3 regions of the Sodalis sp. C49 genome follow, and region 3 is predicted to be linked to each of the others. Evidence: predicted binding sites of a transcription regulator. Region 3 holds the regulator's gene; each other region holds the start of a gene.
The links. The regulator PurR, encoded in region 3, represses purine synthesis genes. The targets are predictions, from matches to a motif close to CANGCAAACGTTTGCNTG.
Positions count from the first base shown of each region.

Region 1 (10,330 bases), 1.1 Mb from region 3:
CGCCTCGCTCTTACTTAATCCCAACACCTGCACCGGCGCTTCCATCACGTTTTCCAGCACCGTCATATGGCTCCACAAATTAAAATGCTGGAATACCATGGTCAGCCGGGTCCGCAGCAGCTGCAGCTGTTTTTTATCGAACACTTTCAACTGCCCGTCCCGATCCCGCACCATATGGATATCGATATTATTGACGCTTATCGACCCCTCGCTCGGTTTTTCCAGGAAGTTGATACAGCGTAAAAACGTACTTTTACCCGACCCCGAGGAGCCGATAATGCTGATAACATCCCCCGCGCGCGCCTCCAGCGAAACCCCTTTCAGGACTTCCTGATCGCCGTAGCGCTTGTGCAGTTCCTTAATCAACAGTTTGGTATCTTGCATAGTCATATCCTGCGCGTAATGGGATTATTGCGGCTTAACGTGGCGCAGCCAGCGTTTTTCCGCCCGGCGAAACAGCCCTATCAGCACAAAAGAGATCATCAGGTAAATCACCGCCGCGATACCGAAGGCATAAAAAGGCTGGTAGGTCGCCGCGTTGATGTCGCGCGCAATCTTCAGCACGTCGGGAACCGTGGCGGTAAAGGCCAGGGCGGTGGAGTGCAGCATCAGGATCACCTCGTTACTGTAGGCCGGGATGGCGGTACGCAGCGCGGAGGGCAGGATGATGCAACGGTACAACTTAAACCAGGTGAACCCATAGGCCCGCGCCGCCTCGATTTCGCCGTGCGGCACCGCGCGAATGGCGCCCGCGAAGATTTCAGTGGTATAGGCGCAGGTATTCAGCGTCAGCGCCAGTATGGTGCAATTCAGGCCGCTGCGAAAAAAAGCGTTAAGCATATCCGTGCCGCGCACAATCTCCAGACTGTACATGCCGGAATAAAATACCAGCAGTTGCACATACAGCGGCGTACCGCGAAAGATATAGGTAAACAGCCAGACCGGGAAACGCACCCAGGGACGCGGCGACACGCGCGCCACCGCCATAAAAACCGCCAGCACCCCGCCGATAACCACGGAAGAAATCAGCAGCCACAGTGTTACCGCCAGTCCGGTAAAACGATAACCGTCGCTCCATAACAAAGCCGGACCATATTGCCGCAGGATCTCAATCATAACTCGGCCTTCTTAACGCCCATGGAATAACGCCGGGTCAGCCATAACAGCACCCCGTTGGACAAGGTGGTGAAAATCAGGTAGACCACCCCCGCCACGATGGCGAAATAAAAGGGTTGATAAGTACCCTTGCCGGCCAGCTGCGTGGCCTTGACCACATCGTTAAGGCCCAGCAGCGAGACCAGCGCCGTGGCCTTGAGAATAACCTGCCAGTTGTTGCCGATACCGGGCAGCGCGAAACGCATCATGGCCGGAAACATGATGCGGCGGAAAATCTGCACGCCGGAAAAACCAAAGGCGGTGGCCGCTTCTATCTGGCCGCGCGGCACTGCCATAAACGCGCCGCGAAAGGTTTCGGTAAAATAGGCGCCGTAGATAAAACCAAGGGTAATGATGCCGGCCGCCATGGGGTCGATATCAATCTGGTCCATGCCGATGGCTTCGGTCAGGCTGTTCAGGGCGATTTGCAGGCCGTAGAAAATCAGCAGCATCAGCACCAGATCGGGTACGCCGCGAATGAGCGTGGTATAGCCGTCAAAAATGCCTGCCAGGGTACGGCTGCGGGAAAGTTTTGCGCCGGCGCCGATCAGGCCGATGATTACCGAGAGCACCACCGACGTAAGCGCCAGCTCAAGGGTAACCAGGGCACCGTTAATGATGAGTTGCGAATAACCATAAAGCATCGATCATATCCTGTCCTGGCGGAGGATAACAACTATTCGCCCGCGCAAGGCGCGGGCAAACACAAAATGACAGGATTAACCGCCGTACACGTCAAAATCAAAATACTGCTTGGCAAATTTATCGTAGGTGCCGTCTTTGCGCATCTCGGCAAAGGCTTTGTTCAGCGCGGCCTTCAGATCGGTTTCATCTTTACGCAGGCCCATGCCGGTGCCGACGCCGAAGAATTTATCGTCTTTAACCGCCGGACCGGCGAAGACATAGCCTTTACCGGCAGGCTGTTTCAGGAAACCTTCGCTGGCGGCCACTTCATCCTGGAACGCGGCGTCGACACGGCCGGCGGCCAGATCGGCATAGATCAGATCCTGGTTGGCATAGGCGACGACGTCAATGCCCTTCGGCGCCCAGTTGGCGTTGGCATAGGCTTCCTGGGTGGAGCCTTGCAGCACGCCGACGCGTTTACCCTTCAGGGCATCCAGGGTCGGGGTAATGGTGGTGCCGGCCTTGGCGATCAGGCGGGCATTGGCGGCATACAGCTTATCGGTAAAGTCGATTTCCTGTTCGCGTTTTTCAGTAATGGAGAGCGAGGAGATGATGGCGTCGATTTTTTTCGCTTTCAGCGAGGGGATCAGGGCGTCGAAATCACTTTCCACAAAGGTGCATTTAGCCTGGATGCGTTTGCAAAGCTCTTTGGCGAGATCAATATCAAAACCGACCAGTTCGCCGCTGGCATTTTTCGATTCGAACGGCGCATAGGTGGGATCGGTGCCGATTTTAATATTTTTGGGCACGGCGGCATACGCGCTGCCGGCAGCGGCCAGAGCAAATACCAGAGGAAGGACTTTAACCAGCTTATTCATACATTACCCTCGGAATAATTTTAATTAGGCACACACCGTGATGTTTTCAGCGGAATGAGTTGCACTTTTCGTGCCATTTCAGCGCAAGTGGCCAATAGCCCGACCACCTGCGCACAAAACCGGCTGACCTGCTTATTTACTACCCGGGCCGGGGCGAACCCGCGCCGTTTCCAGCCTGAGGGCATAGCGTCAGGGCGGGTGCCGCGGGGCGGCTGCACCATAAAAAAACACAGCCTGATCACTATTGGTGCAATGTTATCAGAACGCGCCATCAGGTTGCGTCGCTATGCTGGAAACAACCTATAAAAATGCCGGCGGCTTCACATCCCGCGAATAAATCCGGCAGGATTTTCACCGTCAGTTAGCGCCCTGCCAGCGCTGGAACAGGTCCTGCGGCAGCGCGATATCGAATTGGTCCAGCACCCGGTTGACGGTCTGGTCGACCACGTCGTGCAGGGTGACGGGACGGTGATAAAACGCCGGCACCGGCGGCATGATGACGGCGCCCATTTCCGCGGCGGCGGTCATCAGCCGCAGATGGCCCACGTGCAGCGGCGTTTCGCGCACGCCCAGCACCAGGGTGCGCCGCTCTTTTAACACCACGTCGGCCGCACGCGTGAGCAGGCTGTCGCTGTAGCTGTTGACGATGGCCGACAGGGTTTTCATTGAACAGGGCAGAATCACCATGCCGGCGGTGTGGAAGGAGCCGGAGCTGATATTGGCGGCAATGTCGCGGCAATCGTGGAACTCATCCGCCAGGGCCTGCAAATCGCGCACGCTGTAATCGGTTTCAAGGGCCAGCGTCTGGCGCGCGGCGTTGCTCAGCACCAGATGGGTTTCAATGCCGTCCTGCGCCTTAAGCACCTGCAGCAGCCTGATGCCATAAATGGCGCCGCTGGCGCCGGTAATGCCGACGATCAGTCGTTTCATGTCAGTTCTCCCTGTCGCGGACGCCGGATGGATCGGCGCCGCCCATAATAAAAACACCCGGCGCGTGTTACCGCCCGGGTGCATATATCGTCTACCGGTTAACCGCCGGGGGATCGGTGCGGGTTGCGCCCCTCACCCTTCGTTATACATCTCCAGGTTTTCGACTTCGTTTTGGCGCTGGACGGCTTTGACGTCGTCGTTGCGTAACGATTCAAGATAGTCGAGATAACGCTGGTCGACATCCTTGGTGACGTAAATACCGTTAAATACCGAGGATTCAAATTGTACCACATCCGGGTTATCTTCCCGCACCGCCGCCTCGAGGTCGCCGAGGTCCTGGAAGATCAGCGCGTCCGCGCCAATCAGCGCGCGGATTTCGTCCACTTCGCGGCCGTGGGCAATCAGTTCGGTGGCGCTTGGCATATCAATGCCGTAGACATTGGGGAAACGGATTTCCGGCGCCGCGGAGGCCAGGTAGACATTACGCGCCCCGGCTTCGCGCGCCATTTCCACGATCTGTTCGGACGTGGTGCCGCGCACGATGGAGTCGTCCACCAGCAGGACGTTTTTATCGCGGAACTCGGCGCGGTTGGCGTTGAGTTTACGGCGTACCGATTGGCGGCGCACCTGCTGGCCGGGCATGATAAAGGTGCGGCCCACGTAGCGGTTTTTTACAAAACCCTGGCGGTAAGGCAGGTTGAGGATGCGGGCGATTTCGAGCGCGATATCGCAGGATGTTTCCGGGATGGGGATCACCACGTCGATATCCAGGTCTTCCCATTCGCGGGCGATTTTTTCGCCCAGTTTTTGCCCCATGCGCACGCGGGCGCTGTAGACCGAAATTTTATCGATAAAGGAATCCGGGCGGGCAAAATAGACATATTCGAACAGGCACGGATGGCTTTGGGGGTTTTCGGCGCATTGACGGGTGAACAGTTGGCCCGCTTCAGTGATATACACCGCCTCGCCCGGCGCCACGTCGCGCAGGAACTCAAAGTCCAGCGTATCAAGCGCCACGCTTTCGGAAGCCACCATGTATTCGTTGCGTCCGTCGGCGAGGGTGCGCTTGCCGATAACCAGGGGGCGGATGCCGTTCGGATCGCGAAACGCAATCAGGCCATGGCCGATAATCATGCCGACCACGGCATAGGCGCCGCGGATCTGCTGGTGGGTGGCCGCAACCGCCGCGAAGATATCATCGGCTTCCAGCGGGTAGTCCGGGAAGCGGTCCAGTTCGCTGGCCAGGATGTTCAGCAGGATTTCCGAATCGGACGTGGTATTGATATGCCGGCGTCCTTTTTCGAATAATTTTTTGCGTAATTCGTGGGCGTTGGTCAGGTTGCCGTTATGCGCCAGGGTGATGCCGAACGGGGAATTGACATAGAAGGGTTGCGCCTCGGAGGCGCTGGAACTGCCGGCGGTGGGGTAACGTACATGGCCGATGCCCATGTTCCCCTGCAAACGCTGCATGTGGCGTGCTTCAAATACATCCTTCACCAGGCCATTGGCTTTGCGCAGGCGAAAGCAATCCAATGCATCAATGGTGACGATGCCTGCGGCATCCTGCCCACGGTGCTGGAGCACCGTTAACGCGTCATAAATCGACTGGTTGACCGGCATAAATCCGGCGATACCGACAATACCGCACATAATGTCATTTCCTCATCAGCGTTACCGAAGCGTGAGATGCTTGGGTAAGAAACTCGACGTGCTTTGCAGATAGTCGAAGAACCATCTGATAATACCGCTGAATTGCGGTATAAGCTGGGACTGCTGCCAGTCCGCGCTCTGGGAGAAGCCGGTGAAGGTATCCAGGAAGAATAGCATGGCCGATACGACCAGTATGCCCCTGAGTGCGCCGAAACAGACGCCCAACACGCGGTCGGTGCCGGATAAACCGGTCCGCTCCACCAGAGAGCCAATCACGTAGTTGACGATTGCCCCGACGATCAGGGTAGCCACAAACAGCAAGGCAATCGCGATACCGTTACGAACCAGCTGATCTTCAAAGCGGGTAAAATAGATAGCAAGATAAACATAATAGTGGCTGGCCACAAAAAACGCACATGCCCATGTCACTAATGATAATGCTTCACGTATAAACCCGCGAATCAGACTTATCAGAGCAGAAAATACGATGATGCCAATAATGACGTAATCAACCCAGATCATGCATGCATCCCTTGGTCATCCGCCCCGAAGCTGGTTCGCGGCGAATTCTATCAGAAAACGAAAACGTTTGCGCAGCGGAATTCCTGCCCAAAGTTAAATAAATAACGGCGATTAAAAAAAGCCAATCGCCGCAGGAAGATAGGCCGGCGACGGCACGCTCTCCCTTTAACACGCCTTGTGCAAGGACGGTGCTAGCGGGCCTACCGCGCCATGGGGCGCTCGGTCGGGCGGGAACACCACGCCCGATTCGACCCCATTGGCACGCTCTCCCTTTAACGCGCCTTGTGCAAGGACGGTGCGAGCGGGCCTGCCGCATATCTATTACCGGGGCTGGTAAGCCCGCAGCTGGCCGCTCAGGCCGCTGAGCTGGTTCATTTCAGGCAGCGAGCTTTGCAGCTTTTGCTTCGATGCGTCCGGCCCGACGAAAATGCGTGTAATCTGCCCCGCCACCGGCGTCGACGGCACGGTATAGACCCGGTAACCGGACAAGCGCAGCTTGCCGACAATTTCAGTTACCTTGGTCGCGTTTTTCAGCGCCCCGAGTTGCACTACCCAGGCTTGTCCCTGTGGCGCCTGTTCCGGGGTTTCCTTTTCCACCGGCTTAGGCGCGGCGACCGGTTTGGCTTCAGGGGCCGCTTCCGTGCGCGGCGCGACGGGTTTGGCCTCGGCGATTTCCGTGCGGGCCTCGGGTTTCGCGGCCGGCTTGGCCGGCTCCACGCGCGGCGCGGGCGCGGCGACGGGTTTGGCTTGCTCAGGTCGCGCGGTGGGTTTGACCGGCTCCTGGCGCGCGGCGGTGGTGGGTTTGGCCGGTGCGGCTTTTACCGTCTCGCGCGGCGGGGCCTTAGGCGCCGCTTTCACCGGCGGCGCGGCTGGCTGCGGGGCATCCGGCGTGTCGGAGTCGTCCGCATCCGGCGCCTGGCTGGCCTGCTCTACCGCCGCCCCCGCGCCTTCCGGCGGCTGGCTGGGCAGGGCCTGGTTGGCCTGCGGCGAGGCATCCGCCTCGTCGCTGTCGCCGGGTTTAGGCACCAGGGGAATAGCGGCAAACTCGTCCTGGTAGTGCTTTTTTTTGCCATCCAGCAGCCCGGGCAGGACAATAACCCCCAAGGCGACGATGATGATGGTTCCCACCAAGCGGTTTTGAAACTTACTCGCCACGTTCTTTCTCCGGGTCTGTTATCGCAACGATCGGCGCCACGGTATGAAATGAACCAAACACCAGCACGCAGTCATCGGCGTCGGCATCCTGCAACGCCTGTCGCCAGGCCGAGGCCACATCGTCAAATTGCCGGGCATGATCGAGATGGGCCGCCAGCTGCGCCGCGGTAGCGCCGCGCGCATCAATCAGGGTGGCGCAATACCATTCAGCCACCTGCCCGCGCAGGCAGCCCAGGGTGCCGGCAATATCCTTGTCGGCCAGCATGCCCACCACGGCGCGCACTTTCCCCCGGATTTTCAGGGTTGCCAGCCGTTGCGCCAGATACCCGGCGGCGTGTGGATTATGCGCCACATCCAGGATGCGCAGCGGCCGTTGGCCGACGACCTGGAAACGGCCCGGCAGGGACGCCTCGGCGAGTCCCCGGCGGATGGCCTGGTCGGAGACCGGCAGGGGAAAACGCCGGAGCGCCGCAAGGGCGGTGGCGGCATTTTCCAGCGGAATCAGCGGCAGCGGCAATCCGGTCAGCGCCGACTGCTGGTCGCGCCAGTCCCAGGTATCGCCGTCCCGGCTGAAGCGCCAGTCGCGATCGCGGCAGTACAGCAGCGCGCCCACGGCGAGCGCCGTGCTGTCGATTGAGGCGGGTCGATCCGGTTCGCCGACCACAGCCGGGCGGCCCGCCCGCAGGATACCGGCTTTTTCCCGGCCGATACTCTCGCGATCCGGCCCCAGCAGTTCGGTATGATCAAGGGCGATGCTGGTGATCACCGCCACATCGGCATCAACGATATTGGTGGCATCCAGCCGCCCGCCCAGGCCGACCTCGAGCACCGCCACGTCCAGCCGTGCCTGCTTGAACAGCCAAAAGGCCGCCAGGGTGCCGAACTCGAAATAACTTAGGGAAGTGGCGCCGCGCCCCGCTTCAACCGCCGCCATGGCCGCGCTGTGCTGCGCCTCGGGCAGTTCCCGCCCCTGGATGCGCACCCGTTCGGTATAATGCAGCAGATGGGGAGAGCTGTAGACGCCGACCTTGAATCCCGCGGCCAGCAATACCGCCTCGATCAGCCGGCAGGTGGTGCCTTTGCCATTGGTGCCCGCGACGGTAATAACCCGGGGGGCGGGACGCAGCAGGGCCATATCGGCGGCGACCAGGCCTACCCGATCCAGGCCGAGGTCGATGGTCTTGGCGTGCAGGCGTTCAAGATAATGCAGCCACGCCGCCAGCGGCGAGGTGGCTTGTGGAGCAACAAGGTTTTCCATAGGCCCCGTCCTCAGACTTCGTCCGGACGCTCTTCGTGGATCGTCTCAGGCCTCGCCTCATGGGAATGTTCCGCTTCCGGCTGCGGCCTGCCGGTCATTTTGGCCAGCAGTCCCGCCAGTTTAAGGCGCATCTCCGGCCGGCGGATAATCATATCAATGGCGCCTTTCTCCAGCAGGAATTCGCTGCGCTGGAACCCGGCCGGCAGTTTTTCCCGTACCGTTTGTTCAATGACGCGCGGCCCGGCAAAACCTATCAGCGCCTTGGGTTCGGCGATATTCAAATCGCCGAGCATGGCGAGACTTGCGGATACGCCGCCCATGGTCGGATCGGTAAGCACCGAAATATAAGGCAAACGGCGCGCGCGCAGCTTCGCCAGCGCGGCGCTGGTTTTCGCCATCTGCATCAGCGATATCAGCGCTTCCTGCATACGGGCGCCGCCGCTGGCGGAAAAGCAGACCAGCGGGCATTCGTCTTCCAGCGCCTGCTCGACGGCACGGACAAAACGCGCCCCGACCACCGACGACATAGAGCCGCCGATAAAGGCGAATTCAAAAGACGCCGCGACCACCGGCATAGCGTATAGGGTGCCTTTCATTACCACCAGCGCGTCTTTTTCATCGGTGGCCTTTTGCGCCGCCGCCAGGCGATCTTTGTATTTTTTCGAGTCCTTGAACTTCAGGATATCCCGGGGTTCCAGCTCGCTGCCCAACTCCACCTCGCTGCCTTTATCCAAAAAGGCATGCAGGCGGGCGCGGGCAGTCATGCGCATATGATGATCGCATTTGGGGCAGACCTCGAGGTTGCGCTCAAGCTCGGCACGGTAGAGTACCTGCCCGCAGCTATCACACTTGGTCCATACGCCTTCGGGGATATTCGCCCTGCGCGCCGGGGTGATAGTGCTCTTGTTAAGTATTCGTTCAATCCAGCTCATCGATAACCTTTCTGTTTGAACCTGGCAAGCGCCAGTCCGCTATTCATACCTTGGCCGCGGCGCGGCAGGACGTCCGTCGTTGTCTTGCCGCCGCCTTATTCAACGCGCCTGGACGGCGCGATGAAGAGCCTTTGAAAATGTCGCCCATTAAACCATAACCGCCAACGAGTTGGGATAGAAAACTCTGCCCGTCGCTCACAAATCATCCATGGCGCGGACAAATCCCGCGCGTTTATCTGCGGGCGGCGGCGCGCCTGTGGCGCCATACCTCAATCACCCCGGGCAGGATAGACAGCAGAATGATGGCGACAATCAATAATTTCAAGTTTTCCTGCACCACCGGCAGATCGCCGAACAGGTAACCGGCATAGGTAAACAGGACTACCCATATGACGCCGCCGGTAATATTGAACAGGGCGAAATGGCGATAGGACATATGTCCCATGCCGGCGACGAAGGGCGCGAACGTCCTGACAATCGGCACAAACCGGGCCAGGATAATGGTTTTACCACCGTGACGCGCGTAGAACTGGTGGGTCTTGTCCAGGTAGCTGCGGCGGAAAATCCTGGAATGGGGATTACTGAACAGTTTTTCACCGAACAGCCGCCCGATGGTGTAGTTGACCGCATCGCCCAATATCGCGGCGGCGGCCATCAGCAGCGCCATCAGATGCACATCCAGGCTGTTGCTCGGCAAAGCCGCCAGCGCGCCCGCGACAAACAGCAGCGAATCGCCGGGCAGGAAGGGCGTCACCACCAGACCGGTTTCACAAAACAGAATGAGAAACAGGATGGCGTAGACCCAGATGCCGTACTGCGCCACCAATTCCGCCAGATGGACGTCAATATGCAGAATAAAATCAATAATAAATCTTATAAATTCCATGTTCAGAATTCCGGAAGCGCAAATGATATGTTCAGTACCGTCAATCCAGCAGGAATAACGGTCCCATGGGAGGATACGGCAAATCGAACTGGCCAGGGTAGTCCACCGCCACCAGATAAAGCCCTTCCGCCCTGGCAGTAGCGGCGGCCAGGGCGCGATCCCGTGCTTCCAGTAATTCGTTCATCCACTCCAGCGGACGGTTGCCGCAGCCTATTTCCATCAGGCTGCCCACGATATTACGCACCATATGATGCAGGAAAGCGTTGGCCTTGATATCCACCACGATATAAGCGCCGTGGCGCGTGACCTGCAGATGTTTTAGATTGCGCCAGGGCGTGCG
Region 1 covers NZ_CP163303.1:5,312,651-5,322,980, reverse strand. The annotation lists gene hisP (histidine ABC transporter ATP-binding protein HisP) at 1-384, opposite strand, end outside; gene ABUK12_RS24165 (ABC transporter permease) at 409-1,116, opposite strand; gene ABUK12_RS24160 (histidine ABC transporter permease HisQ) at 1,113-1,799, opposite strand; gene argT (lysine/arginine/ornithine ABC transporter substrate-binding protein ArgT) at 1,875-2,657, opposite strand; gene ABUK12_RS24150 (UbiX family flavin prenyltransferase) at 3,015-3,587, opposite strand; gene purF (amidophosphoribosyltransferase) at 3,720-5,237, opposite strand; gene cvpA (colicin V production protein) at 5,259-5,759, opposite strand; gene dedD (cell division protein DedD) at 6,081-6,914, opposite strand; gene folC (bifunctional tetrahydrofolate synthase/dihydrofolate synthase) at 6,904-8,172, opposite strand; gene accD (acetyl-CoA carboxylase, carboxyltransferase subunit beta) at 8,184-9,104, opposite strand; gene ABUK12_RS24120 (DedA family protein) at 9,337-9,990, opposite strand; gene truA (tRNA pseudouridine(38-40) synthase TruA) at 10,031-10,330, opposite strand, start outside.
Region 1: a site for PurR is predicted at 5,816-5,833, ahead of cvpA (colicin V production protein). Genes of this name have one in related genera too.

Region 2 (10,330 bases), 780 kb from region 3:
AAAACCCAACTGACGCGTCCGCTCGCCGAGCGCCGGGAAATCCAGCTCATGACCGGTTTTCAACCGGCTGTATTCATTAAGCGGCATGCCGTATACCGAGCAGTGCGACCACACCGGGAATTGCGTATCGCCATGCTCGCCAAGGATAAAGGCGTCCACGCTTTGCGCGGCGATATCCAGTTGTTCCGCCAGGATGCGCCGTAAACGCGTGGTGTCCAGCCAAACGCCGGTGCCCAGCACCTGATGCCGCGGCAAGCCGGACAGCTTCCACACCTGATAGGTAATGATATCGCACGGGTTGGTGGCGATGAGGAAAATTCCCTTGAAGCCGTTGCGCATCATCTCCGGCACGATGTTGCCGACGATGCGCGCGGTGCCGTCCAGCTCGTCCAGCCGCGTTTGCCCCGGTTTCAGGCCGCCGCCGGACACGGTAATCACCGCGATATCGACATCCGCGCAGTCGGTTGCCGGCCGGGTGCTGATAACGATACGGCTGGGCATATATGCCGCCGCATCCGCCAGATCCTTGCGATGACCCTCAAGGAGCTGTTGGTTTAAATCCACCAGGATGATCTCCTCGCAAAACTGCTGGTTGAGCAGGGCATATGCAGCGGAAGAGCCGACATTGCCCGCGCCGATAATCATCACCTTACGTGGTTTCATGCATTTTACCTCGAGAAAAAGGGTTACGTGACCCGGCACACGGCCTCGATGCCGCCGCAGTTTAACAATTTTAAATGAATTATGGCCTGATTAACAAAATGGTATTCTTATACGCGACCCTGTTTCCCTCACCCAGACCTATTGAGCGACGTTATGTACAAATTTGAATACGGCACCAAAGAGCTGTCCTGGCTGGCAAAAAGGGATAAACGCATGGCGCAGGCCATCGAGCGCATCGGGATGATTGAGCGGCCCCTGATGCCGGACCTGTTCGCGGCCCTGGTCAGGAATATTGTCGACCAGCAGATTTCCACCAAGGCCGGCCTGACGGTCAACGCCCGCCTGGCGCTGCTGGCGGGCGCCATTACCCCCGCCGCCATGGAAAGCCTGACCGCGGAGCAAATCCAGTCCTGCGGCATGACCATGAAAAAAGCGCTCTATATCAAGGGCGCCGCCACCGCCGCCATGAGCGGCGAGCTGGATCTGGCGGCGCTGCCGTCCCGCCCGGACCCGGAAGTGATCGCCACCCTGTCGCGCCTGCCGGGCATCGGGGTCTGGACGGCGGAAATGCTGATGATTTTTGCGCTCGGCAGGCCCGATATCCTGAGCTGGGGCGATCTGGCCATTCGACGCGGCATGATGAATCTGTACCGCCATAAGGAACTGCCCCGCGAGCGCTTCGAACGCTATCGCCGCCGCTATTCGCCATACGGCACAACCGCATCGCTGTATCTGTGGGCCTGTTCGGCGCCCGGGTTCAGCATACACGCCCCAATTATCCCTGGCGATGCGCGCAGAGCCGAACCGGCAACGGCGGCGAAATAATGCCCTGGCGGGCCGAATCACGGCAAAAAAATACCCCGCGGGCGGGCGCCGGCGGGGCAGAGAGGGAAGACGATAATCAGGCGCTGAGCCAGCCCAGCTTAATCACAAACAGAATCGACAGCACGATCAGCGCCGCGTTCAGGTCGCGGGTGCGTCCGGCCAGCAGTTTTACCACTGTCCAGGTGATAAAGCCGAAGGCGATGCCGTTGGCGATAGAGTAGGTCAGCGGCATGGTCAGCGCGGTAACGGTGACGGGCGCCGCGACGGTGATGTCCTTCCAGTCGATTTCGGCCAGGCCCGAGGTCATCAGCACCGCGATAAACAGCAGGGCGGGCGCGGTGGCGAATGCCGGCACGCTGGAGGCCAGCGGCGCGAAGAACAGGCTGAGCAGAAACAGGATGCCCACCACGATCGCGGTCAGGCCGGTACGGCCGCCGGCGCTGACGCCCGCTGCCGACTCGATATAACTGGTGGTGGTGGAGGTGCCGAGCAGCGAGCCGAACAGCGCGGCGGCGCTGTCGGCGATGAGCGCTTTGCCCATGCGCGGGATATTGCCCGCCTCGTCGGTCAGGCCGGCGCGTTTGGTTACGCCTATCAGGGTACCGGAATTATCGAACACGTCCACGAACAGGAACGCGAACACCACGCTTACCAGGGAAATATTCAGCGCGCCGCGAATATCAAGCTGCAAAAAGGTCGGCGCAATGGACGGCGGCATGGAGATCACGCCGAAAAATTGGCTGTAACCCATGGCGATGGACAGGAACGTCACCGCCAGGATGCCGATCAGTACCGCGCCGGGCACCCGGCGGGCTTCCAGCACTACAATCAGCACAAACCCCAACATGGCGAACAGCGGACCCGCTTTGCCTAAATCGCCCAGGCCCACCAGGGTGGCCGGATTGGCGACCACGATGCCGGCGCCTTCAAGGGCGATAATGGCCAGGAATAACCCAATCCCGGCGGCAATGCCCGAGCGCAGCGGCAACGGAATGCTGGTGATGATCCACTCGCGGATCTTGAAAATCGACAGCGCGAAGAAAATCAGCGCCGATAAAAACACCGCTCCCAGCGCAATCTGCCAGGTATAACCCATATGTAAAACCACGGTATAGGTAAAGAACGCGTTTAGCCCCATGCCCGGCGCCAGCGCGATCGGGTAGTTGGCGATAAAGCCCATCAGCGCCGAACCGATGGCGGCGGCCAGACAGGTGGCGACAAACACCGAGCCTTTATCCATACCGGTGGCGCTCAGGATCGACGGGTTAACAAACAGAATATATGCCATTGCCAAAAAGGTGGTCAGCCCGGCCAGAATTTCGGTTCGTACGTTGGTACGATGGGCCTTTAATTGAAATAGTTTTTCTAACATGGGAGTTTTCTCATTGAAGTTGTCTGCACAGCCAAAGCAATCGCTATGCCACTATTGCAACCGCATGCCAAAGGCGGCAATGGGTGAAGCAGGCGCATTATATAGGTAATTCTAAATTTGCCGCAGCAAAAACGTAATCGGTTGCGCGGACGGCGGCACCATAAGCGTGCCGCCGCCTCACCATTAAGGTGCGTGGGCGCCTTTATGGTGCGCGGCGCGGCCGCTCCGGTGTGGCGCCAGGGTCGCGGCAACCCTCGGCAGACTTGCGTGACATCACATTTCCACACGTCTTTTTGACCTCTCTCACGCTTCACGCATCAGAAATCAACCCTTTCTTGAACATTTTTTTCACATTATCTATACATAGCGGTGTAATTTATTTCTTTCTTATGAAATAAATTACAGCGATTCCCGGGCTCGTGGTTCCGTTGTTGTTTCGCCGTCGCGGCTGAGCCAGGCCAACCCATCGTTTTCCGGGGAAATACCATGATAAAACACCTGCTTGCGTTGACCCTTTTTCTTGCCGCCCTGGTCGGCGGCGCCCAGGCTGCGGCCGACGACGGCCCCCAGTTTCGCTGCAAGCCGGGCGAAACCTATTATATGAATGTGATGGTCACCGGCGTGGAGTATTGGTTTCCGGTGTATGAGATGTTCAAACAGGCGGCGCACCAGCTGGGCTGTAAAACGGTGTATGGCGGCACGCCGGCGTATGACGTCAACCAGCAGTTGGCCAGCTTTGAACAGGTACTGGCGCAAAAACCGGCCGGCATTTTTTTGCATCCGATGAACCCCGATCCCTTTATCGAGCCGATTAACCGGGCGGCGGAGGCCGGCATCCCGGTGGTGACCTTTGCCGCCGATTCGCCCAACAGCAAACGCGTCGCGTATATTACCTCCGATAACTTTCGCGAAGGCCGCGCCGCCGCCGACCTGATGGGCAAAGCCATTAACGGCAAAGGGGAGTACGCGGTGCTGGAAAATCCCGGCCAGGACAATCACGACCGGCGGGTCAGCGCCTTTATCGACGAAATGAAAACCCATTACCCGGATATCAAACTGGTGGGCCGCGCGGCGACCAATCAGGATCCATCGAAAGCCTACAACGCCGTACTGTCTATCCTGCAGGCGCATCCCAACCTGTCGGTGCTGTTTATGCCGGAAGCCAGTTCCGCCATCGGCGCCGCCCAGGCGGTGGTGGAAAACGGCGGTAAGGTTAAGGTGATAACGGTGGACGTGAACGCCAAGGTGCTGGATATGATCAAGGCGGGCCAGGTGTTCGCCGCCATCGATCCCAACCAGGGGGTGCAGGGCTATATGGGATTTATGACGCTGTTCCTGGCGGCGCATCCTGACCTGATCGATCCGATGAATGATGCCAAACGCACCGGCGCCAACCCCTTTTCCTTCCCCTTGCTGGATAACGGCTATGCCGTGGTCACCAAAGATAACGCCGATGATTTCCGCTGGGACGGCTATTTGAAACGCCGGGGCACCAAAGGAATTAATGAGTAGGGTACCCGCCACGCCGGCGCGTGGCGCGCCGGTTGTCTGCGACGCGTTCACGCGCGGGAAGTTCGCCATGTCATTACATTTAACCCTGAGGGAGAGGCCATGTCAGCACCCCTAGCTTTACGGCTTAGCGGCATCAGCAAATCCTTTGGCCCCGTCAAGGCATTGGATAACGTCGAGTTTGCCCTGGCGGCCGGGGAAATCCACGCCCTGGCGGGAGAAAACGGCGCGGGAAAATCCACCCTGATGAATATCATCGACGGCATCATCAAACCCGATGCCGGTCGCATCTGGGTGAATGAGCGGCCGGTTGCGATCCACTCTCCCGCCGACGCCCAGCGGCTGGGCATCGGTCTGGTTCACCAGGAAATCGCCCTGTGCCCTGATATTTCCATTTATGAAAATATTTATATGGCCCATATCAACGGGTCGGGAAAGTCCTGGATCAATCATGGCGCATTGCGCCGCCAGGCCCAGGCGGTGATGGACAGGCTGGCGCCGATCCCGGTAACCGCCCGTGTCGGTAGCCTGCCCTTATCGCAGCAGCAGCTGGTGGAAATCGCCAAGGCGCTGACGCTTGACTGCCGCATTCTGATTCTGGACGAACCGACCGCGGCGCTGACCGAGCCCGAGGCGCAGCGGCTGTTCGCCATCGTTCGCCAACTGCGCACGCAGGGCATGGCGGTGATTTACATCAGCCACCGCATGGCCGAAATCTTCTCGCTGTGCCAGCGGGTCACCATTATGCGCGACGGCCGGACTGTGGGCTGTGAAAACCTCGACGCGCTGACGCCGGACCAGGTGATTACCCGGCTGGTGGGGCGCGAACTGACCCGCCTGTACCCGCCCAAGCGCGCGGACTGCCGGCATCTGGCGCCGGTGCTGGCGGTCGAGGGGCTCTCCGACGATCGGCGGTTCTTTGATATTTCCTTCCAGCTGCGGCCAGGGGAAATCCTGGGCATCGGCGGCCTGATGGGGTCCGGGCGCACCGAAATCGCCCAGGCTATTTGCGCCATCGATGCCCTCAAGCGCGGCACGGTGTCGGTAAACGGCGGGGCGGTTCGGCTGCGCCATTATGCCGATGCCGTGCGCCTGGGCATGGCTTATCTGTCGGAAGACCGCAAAGCGGCGGGATTGTTTGTCGATATGCCTATCGATTGGAATATTTCATCGCTGGATATCGCCGCCGTCTGCGGCCGCTATGGCCTGCTCAGCCGGGACGCCGAACGGCGGCAGGCAGAGAGGCTGGGGCGGGAGGTGTGGCTGAAAAAAGGCCGGCCCGGCGATCCGGTGTCCTCGCTTTCAGGCGGCAACCAGCAAAAGGTGGCGCTGGCCAAAGTGCTGTCGGTCAAGCCCGCCATTCTGTTTCTCGATGAACCGACGCGCGGGGTGGATATCAGCGCCAAGGCGGAAATTTACCAGATTTTGCATCTGCTGGCGGAAAGCGGGGTGGCGCTGGTGGTGATTTCATCCGAACTGCCGGAATTAATCGGGCTGTGCGATCGGGTGCTGGTGGTGCATGAGGGCCGTATCGGCGGCGAGGTCGCGGGCAATATGCTGACGGAAGAGAATATCATGCGTCTCGCCGCCGGCGCGGCGGCTTAACGACAGGGTAGCGCGGTAACGTAAGAGGTAACGCCATGACCATTAACACGTTTTTATTATCGGCAAAAGGCGTCAAAGCGCCCCTGCGCTGGTTCGGCGCGGTTTTCCGGCAGCGGGAAGTGGGCCTGACGGTAATCATCATGCTGATTTTCATGATTATGAGCTTCACGTCGCCCTATTTTCTGACCTGGGCCAATATGAAGGCGATGCTGCTGTCGTTTTCCATCGAGGGTATCGTGGTGGTGGGCATGACCATCCTACTGATTGTCGGCGGCATCGATTTGTCCGTGGGGTCGGTGGTTTGCCTGTCGATGGTGGTGGCGGGGCAGTTGTTCCTGTCGGGGCTCGACCCCTGGACGGCAAGCCTGGCCGGCATCGCCGCGGCGGCGCTGGTGGGCCTGCTGATGGGACTGACCGTCACGCGGATCGGGCTGAGCCATTTTATCGCCTCGCTGGCCGCCATGGTTATCGTGCGCGGGCTGTGCATGATTATCACCCAGGGCACGCCGCTGTCGCTGTTTACCCTGCCCGCCACGTTTAAGTTTGTCGGCCAGGGCACGGTATCGGGCGTTCCGTTTGTGATTATCCTGTTCTTTATCCTGGTGGTGGCGTTCGATTTCCTGCTGCGCAAGGCCGCGGCGTTCCGCAAGGTGTTTTATACCGGCAGCAATGAGCGGGCCGCGGCGTATTCCGGTATCCGCGTGAATAAAATCAAGCTGCTGGTGACGGTGCTGACCTCCACCTTGGCGGGTCTTGCCGGCATTATCTATATGGCGCGCCTGGGTTCCGCGACCCCGACCTTTGGCGTGGGCATGGAGCTGAACGTGATAGCAGCGGCGGTGATCGGCGGCGCCAGCCTGAAGGGCGGCACCGGCTCTATCCTCGGCGCGGTGTTGGGCGTGGCCCTGCTGTCCATCGTCACCAGTTCGTTAATCCTGATCAATGTCTCGGTTTACTGCCAGGATTTGATTAAAGGCCTGATATTGCTGGCGGCGGTGTCAATGGATCATATTATGAATAAATACCGCAGCGCCTGATCGTTTCTCTACTTCGCGATTCCGGGAGTGATGTTAATGGATAATTTTATCGAGCCGCCGTCGTTTACCCTGACGCGTCAGATCTACCGGGTACTGGTGATGTATTACCTGGACGGTAAAAAGCAGTCGGAGATAGCGGAACACACCCATTTATCGGTGGCCACCGTTAACCGGATGATCCGCCAGGGCAGGGACACAGGCATGGTGGAGATTACCATCCGCTCGCCGTTTCTTTCCGCCCATCAGCTGGAGCGGGATCTGGCGCGCATCGGCGGGTTGCAGGATGTGGTGGTGGCGCCCAACGTGACAGGCGGCGACGACGCCGATTTGCACGTGGTGGGCGCGGCGGCGGCGGATTTCCTGCTCAGCCGCGTCAAGGACGGCGATACCATTGCCCTCACCGGCGGCAAGGGCGTCAGCGCCATGGTGGACGCCCTGTCCACGCCGCGCCGGTTTCGCGTCGACGTGGTGCCCGCCCTGGGCTGTGTGCAGGGCAAACACTATACCGACGTCAACCATGTGGCGTCCGAACTGGCGGCCAAACTTGGCGGCAAGGCGTATCAAATCCACGCGCCGCTCTTTGCCGATACGCCCGCGCAGCGGCAAATGCTGATGGAGGTCAGCCAGGTGCATCAGGTGTTGCAGCAGGCGCGCGAAGCCGATATCGCCATCGTCGGCCTGGGATCGATCCATGCCTCCAGCTCCAGTTATTATGATTTAAACCCATCGGTGCGGCATGCTCAAGCCAGCGTCGAGACCAGCGGGGCGCGCAGCGAGGTGCTGGCGCATCTGCTGGACGCGCAGGGACAGCCCGCCTGTTTTGCCGATAACCAGCGGCTGGTGAGCCTGACCCTGGAAGAACTGCGGCATATTCCCTTTTCGTTTGCCGTGGCGGCGGGCAGCGATAAAATCGAACCGGCCAGCAGCGTGCTGCGCGGACGCTATCTCAAGGGCATCGTCACCGATGAATCCACCGCCGCGGGCATTATCGAACTGTCGTCGCCGGATCATCAACAGGAGGCAGCATGTTAAACAGCACGAATTCCACGGAAGACCCGCAGGCGGCGACCCTGTCCGACCGCGCCGGGCGCCTGGCCGAGCTGCGCCGCCGCCGCGCGACGCCGGTGCTGATCGTCGGCGGCGGCATTAACGGCATCAGTACCTTCCGCGAACTGGCGCTGCAGGGCATACCCGCCATTCTGGTGGAGCAGGGGGACTGGTGCCAGGCGGCCAGCGGAGCGCTGTCGCGCATGATCCACGGTGGGCTGCGTTATCTTGAGACCGGTGAGTTTGCCCTGGTCAAGGAATCGGTGGTCGAGCGCGACCGGCTGCTGAAAAACGCCCCGCACTATGTAATGCCGCTGCGCACCACTGTGCCCATTGATTCTTACTGTTCCGGATTGGTGAACGCCGGCAAGCGCTTTGTCGGCCTGACCGAGCGGCCGTCGCGCCGGGGGGCCATGGTGATCAAGGCCGGCCTTTCGCTCTACGATCTGTATACGCGCGCGCAGGGCGCCATGCCACGCCATCGGCTGACGGGCGGCGGCGAAACCCGTCGCCAATGGCCGGAATTCAACGATTGGGTCAAATGCAGCGCCACCTATTATGACGCCTGGATCAACTATCCGGAGCGGCTGGGGATCGAACTTATCGAGGACAGCGAACGGGCCAATCCGCAGGCGCTGGCGATCAATTATCTTAGCCTGGCGGGCATGGACGACGGCGTGGTGACCCTGCGCGACGGCCAGAGCGGCGAAACCTTTACCCTGGCGCCGGAACTGGTGATCAACGCCACCGGCGCCTGGATTGACCGGCTGAACGGGGTACTGAGCCCCGCGGCCGCGGCGCCGCGGCTTATCGGCGGCACCAAGGGGTCGCATCTTATCGTGCGCAACGCCCGGCTGCTGGCGGCGTTAAACGGCGGCATGGTGTATTACGAAAACCAGGAGGGGCGGGTCTGCATTCTGTTTCCCTACTTCGGCAATGTGCTGGTCGGATCTACGGATATCCGCACCGACGATCCGGACGACGTGGTTTGCGCGGAGGATGAAAAGCGCTATATCCTCGACTCGCTGCGCTTTGTCTTTCCGCGTATCGCCATCGCCGACGAGGAGATCCTGTATACCTTTTGCGGCATCCGTCCCCTGCCGGTGAGCGATACCACCGTGAACGGCCGCATTTCCCGCAATCACTCGCTTAAGGTCATTCCCCCGGCGCCCGGGCGGCCGTTTACCACCCTGTGCCTGGTGGGCGGGAAGTGGACCACTTTCCGCGCCTTCGGCGCCCAGGCGGCGGATCTGGCGCTGCGCCACCTGGGCGAGCGGCGCCGGGTGACGACGGAAGACCTGGCCATCGGCGGCGGCCGGGATTTACCCGGCCAGGCGGAGCAACCGGCCTGGATCGGGGAACTGGCGGCGCATTATCATAGCGATGCGGCGCGGGTGGCCCAATGGGTATCCCGTTACGGCGGCCGCGTGACCGCGCTGCTGGATTTCGTCACCCGATCGCCCGATCGTCCGCTGCGCCATCATCCCGGCTATACGGTCAATGAGCTGCGCTTCCTGATCGCCCGCGAGCAGGTGGTGAGGCCGGAAGATGTGCTGGTGCGCCGCACCGCCATGGCCATCGCCGGCGAACTGACTCCTGAGCTTGTCGCCGAAGTCACGGAAATCGTGGCGCAGGCGCTGGGCTTAAGCGACGATGAACGGCGCGCCAGCCTTGCCGCCGCCCTGGAGAGCCTTGCCGGGCGTCACGGCCTGGCGCGGCTGGCAGCGCCCGCGCCGCAACCCATCCCCCATCCATCCGCCCAAGGAGCGCACGATGTCATTCAATCCTAAAGCCCGCATGAGCCGTCTGTTCCGCCAGGGGCGTTGCCTGGACGTGGCCATCGATCACGGTATCGCCAACGAGCCGGATTTCCTCGTCGGCCTGGAGGATATGCCCGCCGTGATGGCCAGCCTGGTCGCCGCCGGGCCGGACGCCATCCAGGTTAATTACGGCCAGGCCGATCTGCTGGCCGGGGTCGACCAGCCCGGCAAGCCGGCGCTGGTGATGCGCGCCGACGTGGGCAACGCCTATAACAGCGCGCGCCATCGCGAGATGTGGGCGGTGCTGCACAACCCGGAGGAGCCGATCCTGGCCGCGCTGCGACTGGACGCGGCGGCGGTGGTGGTTAACCTGTATATGATCCCCGACGAGCCGGGCATCTTCCGCCAGTGCGTGGAAAATATCGGCCGCCTGCGCCATGCGTGCGATAAATACGCCATGCCGCTGATGATAGAGCCGCTGGTGATGGCCCCGGCCGGGCAGGGCGCCGCCT
Region 2 covers NZ_CP163303.1:64,736-75,065, forward strand. The annotation lists gene ABUK12_RS00255 (L-lactate dehydrogenase) at 1-663, opposite strand, end outside; partial or broken gene ABUK12_RS00260 (DNA-3-methyladenine glycosylase family protein) at 817-1,410, shown strand; gene ABUK12_RS00265 (NCS2 family permease) at 1,565-2,860, opposite strand; gene ABUK12_RS00270 (substrate-binding domain-containing protein) at 3,347-4,372, shown strand; gene ABUK12_RS00275 (sugar ABC transporter ATP-binding protein) at 4,472-5,974, shown strand; gene ABUK12_RS00280 (ABC transporter permease) at 6,010-7,011, shown strand; gene ABUK12_RS00285 (sugar-binding transcriptional regulator) at 7,048-8,043, shown strand; gene ABUK12_RS00290 (glycerol-3-phosphate dehydrogenase/oxidase) at 8,037-9,848, shown strand; gene ABUK12_RS00295 (class I fructose-bisphosphate aldolase) at 9,832-10,330, shown strand, end outside.
Region 2: a site for PurR is predicted at 2,991-3,008, ahead of ABUK12_RS00265 (NCS2 family permease). Genes of this name have one in related genera too.

Region 3 (10,330 bases):
TGAGTGCGCCATTTTCTAAACAAGTCTATGACTCTTATTTACGATAAGAGTGAGCTTGGTTATCTAAACGTTGGTTAGCACGGGCAGCGTCGTCTTTAGCGGCCTGAACGTCAGAACGAATAGCGGTGACATCGTTGCTGAGCTGGTCAACTTTCGCGTTCAGGGTTTGAACGTCAGAGGACAGCTGATCGATTTTAGCGTTGCTTGAACAGGCAGTCATACCCATAGATAAAACAAGAAGTGTCGCGCCCAGTACCAGTTTAGTACGATTCATTATTAATACCCTCTAGATTGAGTTAATCTCCATGTAGCATTACAAGTATTACACAAAGTATTTTCTAAGGAGAACAATTTTTAGCAATAAAGCGATTAAATTCGATTGAATGCTCAAAGAAACACCTTGTTTTACAGGGAGGTTAAAAAAAAAGGATAAACCATCACCTTCCATAAGAAAACTCCGATTAAGTCGGGGTAAAAACCAGGCCCTTTTTGTGCTATTGCGATAGAATTATTGCACACCGTCGGAGCGGTACAACAGAATTACCGGGCGCGGCATTCTCTGCGGGCAAAAAAAAGCCTCCGGCAAGCCGGAGGCGCAGGTGGGTAAACCCGGATTTACAGCAGATGAACGGACGCAGTATTGGTCGTGCCGCTCGGTACCAGGGCACCGGACACCATGACGATGATCTCGCCTTTTTTAGCCAAGCCGGTTTCGATGGCCATGGCTTTGCCGATGCGGTAGAAATCATCGGTAGAGGCGATTTCATCCACCAATTGGCAGGTTACGCCTTTGGACAGCAGCAGCTGGCGCGCGGTAATGGCATTGGTGGTCAGCGCCAGGATTTCCGCCTTAGGGAAGTATTTACGCACCGCTTTGGCGGATTTGCCGCCTTCGGTCGCCACGACAATCAGCGGGGCTTCCAGCTTTTCGGCTGTTTCCACCGCGCCGCGACATACGGCTTCGGTGATACGCAGTTTGCGGCTGTCGTTAATGCTGTCGATGCGGCTGGGCATGACGCGGTCGGTACGATCGCAGATGGTGGCCATGATGGTCACGGCTTCCAACGGATATTTCCCCTTGGCGCTTTCACCGGACAGCATTACGGCATCGGTGCCGTCGATGATGGCGTTGGCCACGTCGCCGGCTTCAGCGCGGGTCGGGCGGGGATTCTTGATCATGGAATCGAGCATTTGGGTGGCGGTAATGACCACTTTACGTGCGCGGTTACATTTTTCGATCATCATCTTCTGGGCAAAGATCACTTCTTCCACCGGTATTTCCACACCCAGGTCGCCACGGGCAACCATGATGCCGTCGGAGGCTTCCAGAATCTCGTCAAAATTGTTCAGGCCTTCCTGATTTTCAATCTTGGAGATGATCTGGATATGTTCGCCGCCATGCTGTTTCAGGTGTTCACGAATTTCCAGGACATCGGAGCGTTTACGGATGAACGAGGCGGCGATGAAGTCCACGCCCTGTTCGCAGCCGAAGATTAAATCGCCTTTGTCTTTTTCCGCCAGCGCCGGCAGGGCGATGGAAACGCCCGGCAGGTTAACGCCTTTGTTTTCGCCCAGGTCGCCGTTGTTTAACACCTTGCAGACCACGGTGGTATCGGTAACGTCGATAACTTCCATGCCCAGCAGGCCGTCATCCACCAGCACGGTATTGCCGACCGACAGGTCCTTGGCAAAGCCGGGGTAGGTGACCGCGACGCGTTCTTTGGTGCCGACTACCGTCTGGTCGGTGGTGAACGTAAAGGTCTGGCCGGCGGTAAGGGAAACATCGTTGCCGTTTTCCAGTTTCATGGTACGGATTTCCGGCCCTTTGGTATCGAGCAGGATGGCGGCTTTCTTGCCGGTTTCCTGCAGGATGGCGCGCAGGTTGGTAATGCGGTTGCCGTGTTCTTCAAAGTCGCCGTGGGAGAAATTAAGGCGCATGACGTTCATGCCCGCGTTCAGCAGCTTTGACAGCATTTCTTTCGATTCAGTTTTTGGACCGATGGTACAAACGATTTTTGTCTTTTTCATAACAATGATATCTGCAAGTTGTGTTGGATGATAAATCTGATATATCGCCGGTGAATATCGACGACGAAAAATTGTGCAGCCTTGCGAGCCTGTTCCCCATGTTCAAGGATAGGAGACAAAAGTGAGAAAATGATGAAAATATAGCTAAATTATCTGGCCGAACGTGCCGGCAAGCGGTAGTGGATAAGTCTGTTTTAATTAGTATTTGGCAAATCAACGGGGCTTAAGCCATTCAATTGAAATAACGTTTTGTATTATAGTTATTGGGCCGGCGGAAACAAGATAAAAACAGCACAAATAATGCGTAAGCCGTGAAAAAGAGTGCATTTGTGGTAAATATGCAAATTTTTAGTATCAAGTGTTGCGCAGATGCACAATAAAATCGGTAACCGGTGCGCAACAATGGACGTAAATACCAGCAACAGATAACAATAACGCCATGAGGGATTAACACCACGGGATCCCGGATGTTTGTTTTGCCGGCCGCTTTTAGGTTGACGTAACGGAGAGAAAAAAAAAGAAGAAAATGCAGGTAACTGCGTTCACCAGCGGGGTACAGACCAGGGAGGAAAATAATATGGTGCGTCCGAGTGGACTCGAACCACCGACCCCCACCATGTCAAGGTGGTGCTCTAACCAGCTGAGCTACGGACGCACAAGAAGTGGTGCGTTCTAATGGACTCGAACCATCGACCCCCACCATGTCAAGGTGGTGCTCTAACCAGCTGAGCTAAGAACGCATTTTACACATCGCCATCTGCCTGACAGCGGGACGAATATTAACGGGCAATATCACCGCATGCAAGAGGAAAAAGCGTTTTTTACCGCCCGCGACCGACAACTGCCCATCTAATACACAGCGTGCCGGTTTTTTAACCGCCAGGGCGCCGTCAGCGCGCCGCCCGATTGAGAATCAGCCGTGAGGGCTGGCGCTGCAGCCAAAGCATACGCAGCGTCATCAGCAGTGCCGCCGACGTCAGGCCGATGATAAAGCCTGTCCAGAAACCGCTCGGCCCCATGGCCGGCACGACATAATCCGTCAGCGCCAGCACATATCCGCACGGCAGGCCCAGCAACCAGTAGGCGGTAAACGTAATGAAAAAAATCGAACGGGTGTCTTTGTATCCGCGCAGTACGCCGTTGCCAATCACCTGGATCGAATCGGAGATCTGGTAGATGGCCGCCAGCGCCATCAGATGGGAGGCCATCGCCACCACCGCCGGCGTATCGTTATACAGCCGGGCGATTTCCACCCGGTACAGGAAAGTGCATACCGCGGTCACGCAGGCCAGCATAACGCCCATGCCCAGGCTGGTCCAGGCGGCGACCCGCGCTTGTTCCACATCATTTTGCCCCAGGCGGAATCCGACGCGGATCGTGGCAGCGACGCCCATCGACAGCGGCAGCACGAACATCAGGGAGCTGAAGTTCAAGGCTATTTGATGTCCCGCCACCGCGACGATGCCAAGCGGCGTCACCAACAGCGCAACCACGGCGAACAGGGTAACTTCAAAGAACAGCGACAGGGCGACGGGTAAACCCAGGCCGGCCAGCCGGCGCAGCGCCGTCCAGTCGGGCCGGGAAAACCCGCCCGGCAGATGCAAATCCTGAAAGCTGCCGGCCCGGCGCATATAAAGCCACATCACCACATACATGAGCCAGTAGACGGATGCGGTGGCGATGCCGCACCCCACGCCGCCCATGGCCGGGATGCCGAATTTGCCGTAGATGAAAATGTAATTGATAGGCACGTTGGCAAGCAGGCCGAGAAAACCTATCGCCATACCGGGCTTGGTTTTGGACAGACCGTCGCATTGGCAACGCAGCACCTGGAAAAACAAATAGCCGGGCGCGCCCCACAGCAGGTAATGCAGGTAGGCGACAGCTTTTTGCGCCAGCACGGGATCGACATGGCGCATTCTCTCGATGACCAGGCGGCAGTTATACAGCACCGCCATAACCAAAATCGCCGCGGCCGCCGCCAGCCAGAATCCCTGGCGTACCTGATGGGCGATACGTTCGCGCCGCCCGGACCCGTTCAACTGCGCGATAACCGGCGTGAGGGCCAGGATCAGACCGTGGCCGAACAGGATGGTGGGCAGCCAGATGGACGTGCCGACGGCAACCGCCGCCATATCCGTCGCGCTGACGGAGCCGGACATGATGGTATCGACCACGCCCATCGACGTTTGGGCTATTTGCGCGAAAATAACCGGTATGGCCAAGGACATTAATGTACGCGCTTCCAGGAAGTACTTCTGCACGTAGGCACCTATGGTTTTATGTGTATGGAATAAGCAGGCGAAAGTTAACATAAAGGTTAAAAATCTGCGGCATAGTGTAAAGCATTTGTCCGGTTATACCAGTGCGGGACGACACAAATCCGTGCGGCGGCGGATTTGGATTTCCTGGGGAAATCGTGCACACTAGCCTGACTGATTCCAGCGGTGGTTTACAGAGGCCAAGGTTATGTTTACGGGTATTGTTCAGGGCACCGCGCCCATTGTGGCAATTGAAGAAAAAGCGAATTTTCGCACGCATTTCGTTTCCCTGCCGGCGGCGATGTTGTCCGGTCTGGAGGAGGGCGCCTCCGTGGCGCACAACGGCTGTTGCCTGACGGTAAGCGGCATTAACGGCGACGTGGTGGCGTTTGATTTGATGAAAGAGACGCTGCGGGTGACCAATCTGGGCGATCTGCAGGTGGGGGATGAGGTGAACGTAGAACGCGCCGCCACCTTTAACGCCGAGATCGGCGGACATGTGATGTCCGGGCATATCATGTGCACTGCCGAGATTGTGAAAATCGTGACGTCGGAAAATAATCGGCAGATTTGGTTCAGAATGCCGGACAAAGCGCTGATGAAATATGTCCTGTATAAAGGATATATCGGCATCGACGGCATCAGCCTGACTATCGGCGAGGTGGCGGCCGATAAATTTTGCGTGCATTTAATACCGGAAACCCTGATGCGCACCACGTTGGGTAAAAAAAGGCTGGGGCAGCGGATCAATATTGAAATCGATCCCCAGACCCAGGCGGTGGTGGATACGGTGGAGCGTGTGCTGGCGCAGCGGGAAGCGGCGATTGCCGCGACGTTAAATACCCTTTAACACGCCTGTCTTGAGTGCGGTGTTGGCGGGCCTAGCGTGCCATGGGGCACTCTGGCGGCCAGGAGATGGCCGCTTCGACCCCATCGGCGCGCTCTCCCTTTAACACGCCTGCCTTGAGTGCGGTGTTGGCGGGCCAGGCGTGCCATGGGGCGCTCTGGCGGCCAGGAGATGGCCGCATCGCCCCCATCGGCGCGCTCTCCCTTTACCACGCCTGTCTTGAGTGCGGTGTTAAAGGGCCTGGCGTGCCATGGTATTAACGGGGTACGCGAATACCGCCATCCACGCCTTCCGGGCTGAATAATACCTGCCATAAATGGATATTGCGCGCGCGGAATGCCCCCGCGCAGGCATTCAGGTAATAACTGAACATACGGTAAAAACGGTCGGAGTATTTGTTGGACAGCGCCGGCCAGGCGGCGACAAAACGTTCATACCAGGCTATGAGCGTTTTGTCGTAATCAGAGCCGAAGTTATGCCAGTCTTCCATAACAAAATGCTTTTCGCTGGCATGGGCTATCTGCTGTACCGACGGCAGGCAGCCGTTGGGAAAAATATACTTATTTATCCACGGGTCGACATTCATATCGGTGATATTCGAGCCGATGGTGTGCAGCAGGAACAGACCGTCGCGTTTCAGGTTGCGATCGATAACGTCGAAATAGGTGGCGTAATTCTTGGGGCCTACGTGTTCGAACATGCCGACTGAAACAATACGGTCAAATTGCATATCCAGATCGCGATAGTCCTGCAGCAAAATGGTGACATCCAGTCCCTCGCAGCGCGTTTGCGCCAGCTTTTGCTGCTCGGCAGAGATAGTGACGCCCTGTACCGATACGCCATAATTCCTGGCCGCGTAGGCGGCAAGCCCGCCCCAGCCGCAGCCCACGTCCAGCAGCGTCAGGCCGGGTCGCAGCTGCAGTTTTTCGCAAATCATCTTCAGCTTATCCTGCTGGGCTTCCTCGAGGGTGGTCGCCTGTTTCCAGTAGCCGCAGGAATATTGCATATAGGGATCGAGCATCTTTTCAAACAGATCGTTACCCAAATCGTAATGTTCTTTGCCCACGATCCAGGCCCTCTTTCGCGACTGGAGGTTCATCAGCCGGGCGGCGGCAATGCGTAAGGTATCTTTTAAATGATGCGGAAGTTTATTCTCCAGACCCGCCCTGAGAACACGCTGGAAAAAAATGTCCAGCCGCTCACACTCCCACCAGCCATCCATGTAACTCTCGCCCAATCCCAAAGATCCATCCTGCAATACGCGCTTAAAAAATCCCGGATTCTTGATTCGGATATCAAATGGTCTTGAACCATTGAGTTCAATACCGGCTTCAGAGAGCAATTCATGGACGATACGGTACCAATCATTATCATGAAAGCTCAGGTCTTCAACGCACGAGGAACTCATAGCTTCTCCATCACCTTTCTTCTGCAGTGCCCCGTCAGGAAAAGCACTCACCATGCCTGCGGGCTTTATAAGAATCCACGGTTATCCGTGGTGTCTGAAGTATCACCATCAACAGAGGAATATAAAGTAAACCTTAGACTGCGACTTAGCCGGGCGCTTTATAAAAGGGTGATGTCATGTTGGAAAACACGACATACTTTTATACAAATTTATTAGACAACTCGTTATAATTGTTAACGATATTGAGTATAAGCCTGCATTTTAATTTAGACAATAGCTAACGCGCTAATGTATTTCCCATTATAACTTAATGATTTCTCGCTGAAACAATAACTCTTTGCACAGAGATCATTATATGAAAAATCTTGTGTCCGAGGCGGACGGCGCTTTACATAGCAACAGACCCTGGAGGCGCCAGCCCGTTGCCCGGGCCTGGCGCGTGGCCTTAAGCGGGGAAGGGACCGTCTGCGACCGAACGGCGTTCAATCAGCGACGGATGGACTTCGATGGTTTTGGCGTTCTCGCGTTTGCTGGTAATCCTATCGAGCAGCATGGTAAGCGCCGCCTCGCCCAAATCCTCTTTAGGCTGATGGATGGTGGTCAGCGCCGGGCTGAAAAAGCACGAATTGCGCACGTTGTCGTAGCCGATGATAGAAATATCCTCAGGTACGCTCAGGCCCATTTCATTAATGGCGCACAGTGCGCCCATGGCCATAATGTCGCCGCCGCAGAAGACCGCGGTGGGACGCGGCGTTTGCGCCAGGATTTGTTTCATCGCCAGGTAGCCGGATTCAGGCTCGAAATTGCCTTGCACAATCCAGCGGTCGTTTAACGGGATGCCGGCCTCCGCCATGGCATGCAGATAGCCGCGGTGGCGGCCGCCGCCGGTGTTGCGCGCCAGCTGTCCGGGAATGGCGCCGATGGCGCGATGGCCGCGTTTAAGCAAATATTGCGTCGCCATATAACCGCCGGCAAAGGCGTTATCGATAATGGTGTCGGTAAAATCACGGCGGGCCTCACCCCAATCCATGACCACCATGGGGATATGCTGATATTCCTCAAGCATATCCAGCAGCGTTTCGGGATACTCGGCGCACATCACCAGCAGGCCGTCGACGCGCTTTTGCGCCAGCATCGCCAGATAGGCGCGCTGTTTTTCGAGATCATTGTGCGAATTGCACAATATCAGGGTATAACCGCGAGCAAAGCAATGGTGCTCAATCGCCTCGATAATTTCGGCGAAATAGGGCGCCTCGCTGGTGCTGGCGAGCAGGCCGATGGACTTGGTGCGATTGACCTTCAGGCTGCGCGCCACGGCGCTGGGTGAATAATGCAGTTGTTTAATGGCGTCCAGCACGGCAATTTGAGTGTCTTGCGCAACAAAACGGGTTTTATTGATCACATGCGAAACGGTGGTTGTCGATACATTAGCGCGTTTTGCCACATCTTTAATGGTTGCCATGCCTTTGATACTCCCGTACGCCCTGGCTGGAATAATGTCTGTCGAAGGCGCAAGCACTTTCCGACGCTGTGGAATTAACCGCTAATTTTCGTTCATCCCGCGCCAAAGTGAAAGTGTTAAATGTGGCGGCTACAGGTTGGGAGCAAGCTTTTTCATCGCTGTTATGGCAAACTGACGATAACTGCTCTGCGGGCCGGTGGATAAGGCCGGCGCCCTGGTTTACGTTAAGGAGATAGAATGGACAGCGATTTAAAAATGTCGTTACTGACCACGGTGTTCTCGCTGCTGGTGATTATTGTCTTCAGCTTTACCGCCGTCATGAACTGACACCCTCTCGGTTCAGATATAAAAAAGAGGAGCCTTGGCTCCTCTTTTTTTTCCGGCGCGCCTTCAGCGGATATTTTTCGGCGTGACCACCCGGCGGGCGCCCACGTAATGATCCTGCCAATAATCCTCACTCAGATAGCTGATACGGATATCGCTGCCGGTGCGGGGCGACTGGATAAAGCGACCATTGCCAAGATAGACGCCGACGTGATCCGCCGCGCCGCGATTGGAAATATGGAAAAAGACCAGGTCGCCGCTTTCCAGCTCGTCTTTCTTAACCGGCGCTGCGTCGCGCAGGTGGTACATTTCGTTGGCGGTGCGCGGCATATGGATGCGTACCACATCCTTGTAGGCATAATAAATCAGGCCGCTGCAGTCAAAGCCGGTATTAGGCGACATGCCGCCCCAACGGTAAGGCTTGCCCATTTGGGAGAGGAGTTTATTCATGGCGGTAAGCTTGGCGGTCTGGTAGCGTTTCTTATGGCTCTCGCTCATCTTTATCGGCTGATCGTTGGCCACCAGTTCTACCGCCGCCTGATCTTTTATCATCCGGTGCCGGCCGTAACCTTTTTTATAGCCTTTTTTCGGCGGAGTGAAGGAGGCTATTTTTTTCGTCGCCGTGGTTTTTGATGCCTTGGCAAGAGGGGACGTTTTGCTTTTCTTCGCGCCGGTTTTCGCCACCGCGGGTTCCAAAGGCCGTTTAACGCCGGCTTTTTCATGCGCCGGTTCCGGCGATTTTTTAATGCTGGCTTTTTCACTGACGGCGGGCGCGCTGGCGACAGGTTTGCTTTTCTTGGCTATTTTTACCGGTTTGCGTTTGCGCCGGTCGCCGGTTTTTGCCGCCGCTGCCTGGGATTTGCGCTGATCGGCATTGACGCCGGCGCTCGGCGCGGCATGTGCCAGGTTCAAAAACAACTGGGTAAAAAGCAACACAAAAAGCGTAAAGCATAAACGCATGATAAACGCTATCCTTATGTGGCCCAAAATAGGGGGTTATCAACACCTCACAGGAATTTAAGCTATTTACCTCGTCATTGCATCATCAATTCACTACTTATTGTGTATAAACGTGAATAAGTTCGATTTTGCTGCATTTAACAGCGTTCAGCGGCGCTTTATTCAACATATTTTGAGGGTGTGCACCGAATGTTTCAGCCCGTTTTGTTCGGCGGCAGGGGGTAAAAGCCGCTACAGTGATAGTATTGCCTGTCCTACGTGGGCGGGCCGGGAGTGAATTGACGCGCCTTTACCGCGCGGGCCGGCAAAAAAACGTTTATTTGTTTAGCCGGTAGTGGCTAAAATGAAGAGACTGCGTGTAATCCCGCACAGTGCAGATAAGGCCAGATGCTGGCTTGAGGAAGCGAGACAATGACGACGATTGAAAAAATTCAGCAGCAGATAGCTGAGAACCCGATTCTTCTTTATATGAAAGGCTCGCCAAAATTGCCCGGCTGTGGTTTTTCCGCACAGGCAGTACAGGCGCTTTCCGCCTGTGGTGAGCGTTTCGCGTATGTGGATGTCCTGCAAAATCCCGATATTCGCGCCGAGTTGCCGAAATTCGCCAACTGGCCGACCTTCCCACAGCTGTGGGTGGATGGCGAACTGGTCGGCGGCTGCGATATCATTATCGAAATGTATCAGCACGGCGAGTTGCAACCGTTGATCAAAGAGACCGCGGTAAAATACAACTCCCAGGAAAACCAGACCCCTTCCTGAGTTCCCCGGGACGCCTGCGGATAACCCCCGCCCCTTGCGGCGGGAGTTTTTAACCGCCGGACGCAAGCATCGGCTAGGCGTGCTCGCCGGCGGCAGGCTCGCCGACGGGGGGAACAGGCCAGCCGCCGAGACGTTTCCAGCGATTAACCAGCTCACAAAATAATTCAGCGGTGCGTTCGGTGTCATAGAGCGCGGAATGCGCCTGGCCGGCGTCAAATTCGATGCCTCCGGCCGCGCAGGCTTTGGCCAACACCGTCTGGCCCAGCACCAGCCCGCTGAGA
Region 3 covers NZ_CP163303.1:849,344-859,673, forward strand. The annotation lists gene ABUK12_RS03740 (major outer membrane lipoprotein) at 35-274, opposite strand; gene pykF (pyruvate kinase PykF) at 616-2,028, opposite strand; tRNA gene ABUK12_RS03750 (tRNA-Val) at 2,607-2,683, opposite strand; tRNA gene ABUK12_RS03755 (tRNA-Val) at 2,692-2,768, opposite strand; gene ABUK12_RS03760 (MATE family efflux transporter) at 2,919-4,292, opposite strand; gene ABUK12_RS03765 (riboflavin synthase subunit alpha) at 4,498-5,139, shown strand; gene cfa (cyclopropane fatty acyl phospholipid synthase) at 5,393-6,544, opposite strand; gene purR (HTH-type transcriptional repressor PurR) at 6,990-8,006, opposite strand; gene ABUK12_RS03780 (YnhF family membrane protein) at 8,244-8,333, shown strand; gene ABUK12_RS03785 (NlpC/P60 family protein) at 8,397-9,290, opposite strand; gene ABUK12_RS03790 (Grx4 family monothiol glutaredoxin) at 9,702-10,049, shown strand; gene rnt (ribonuclease T) at 10,123-10,330, opposite strand, start outside.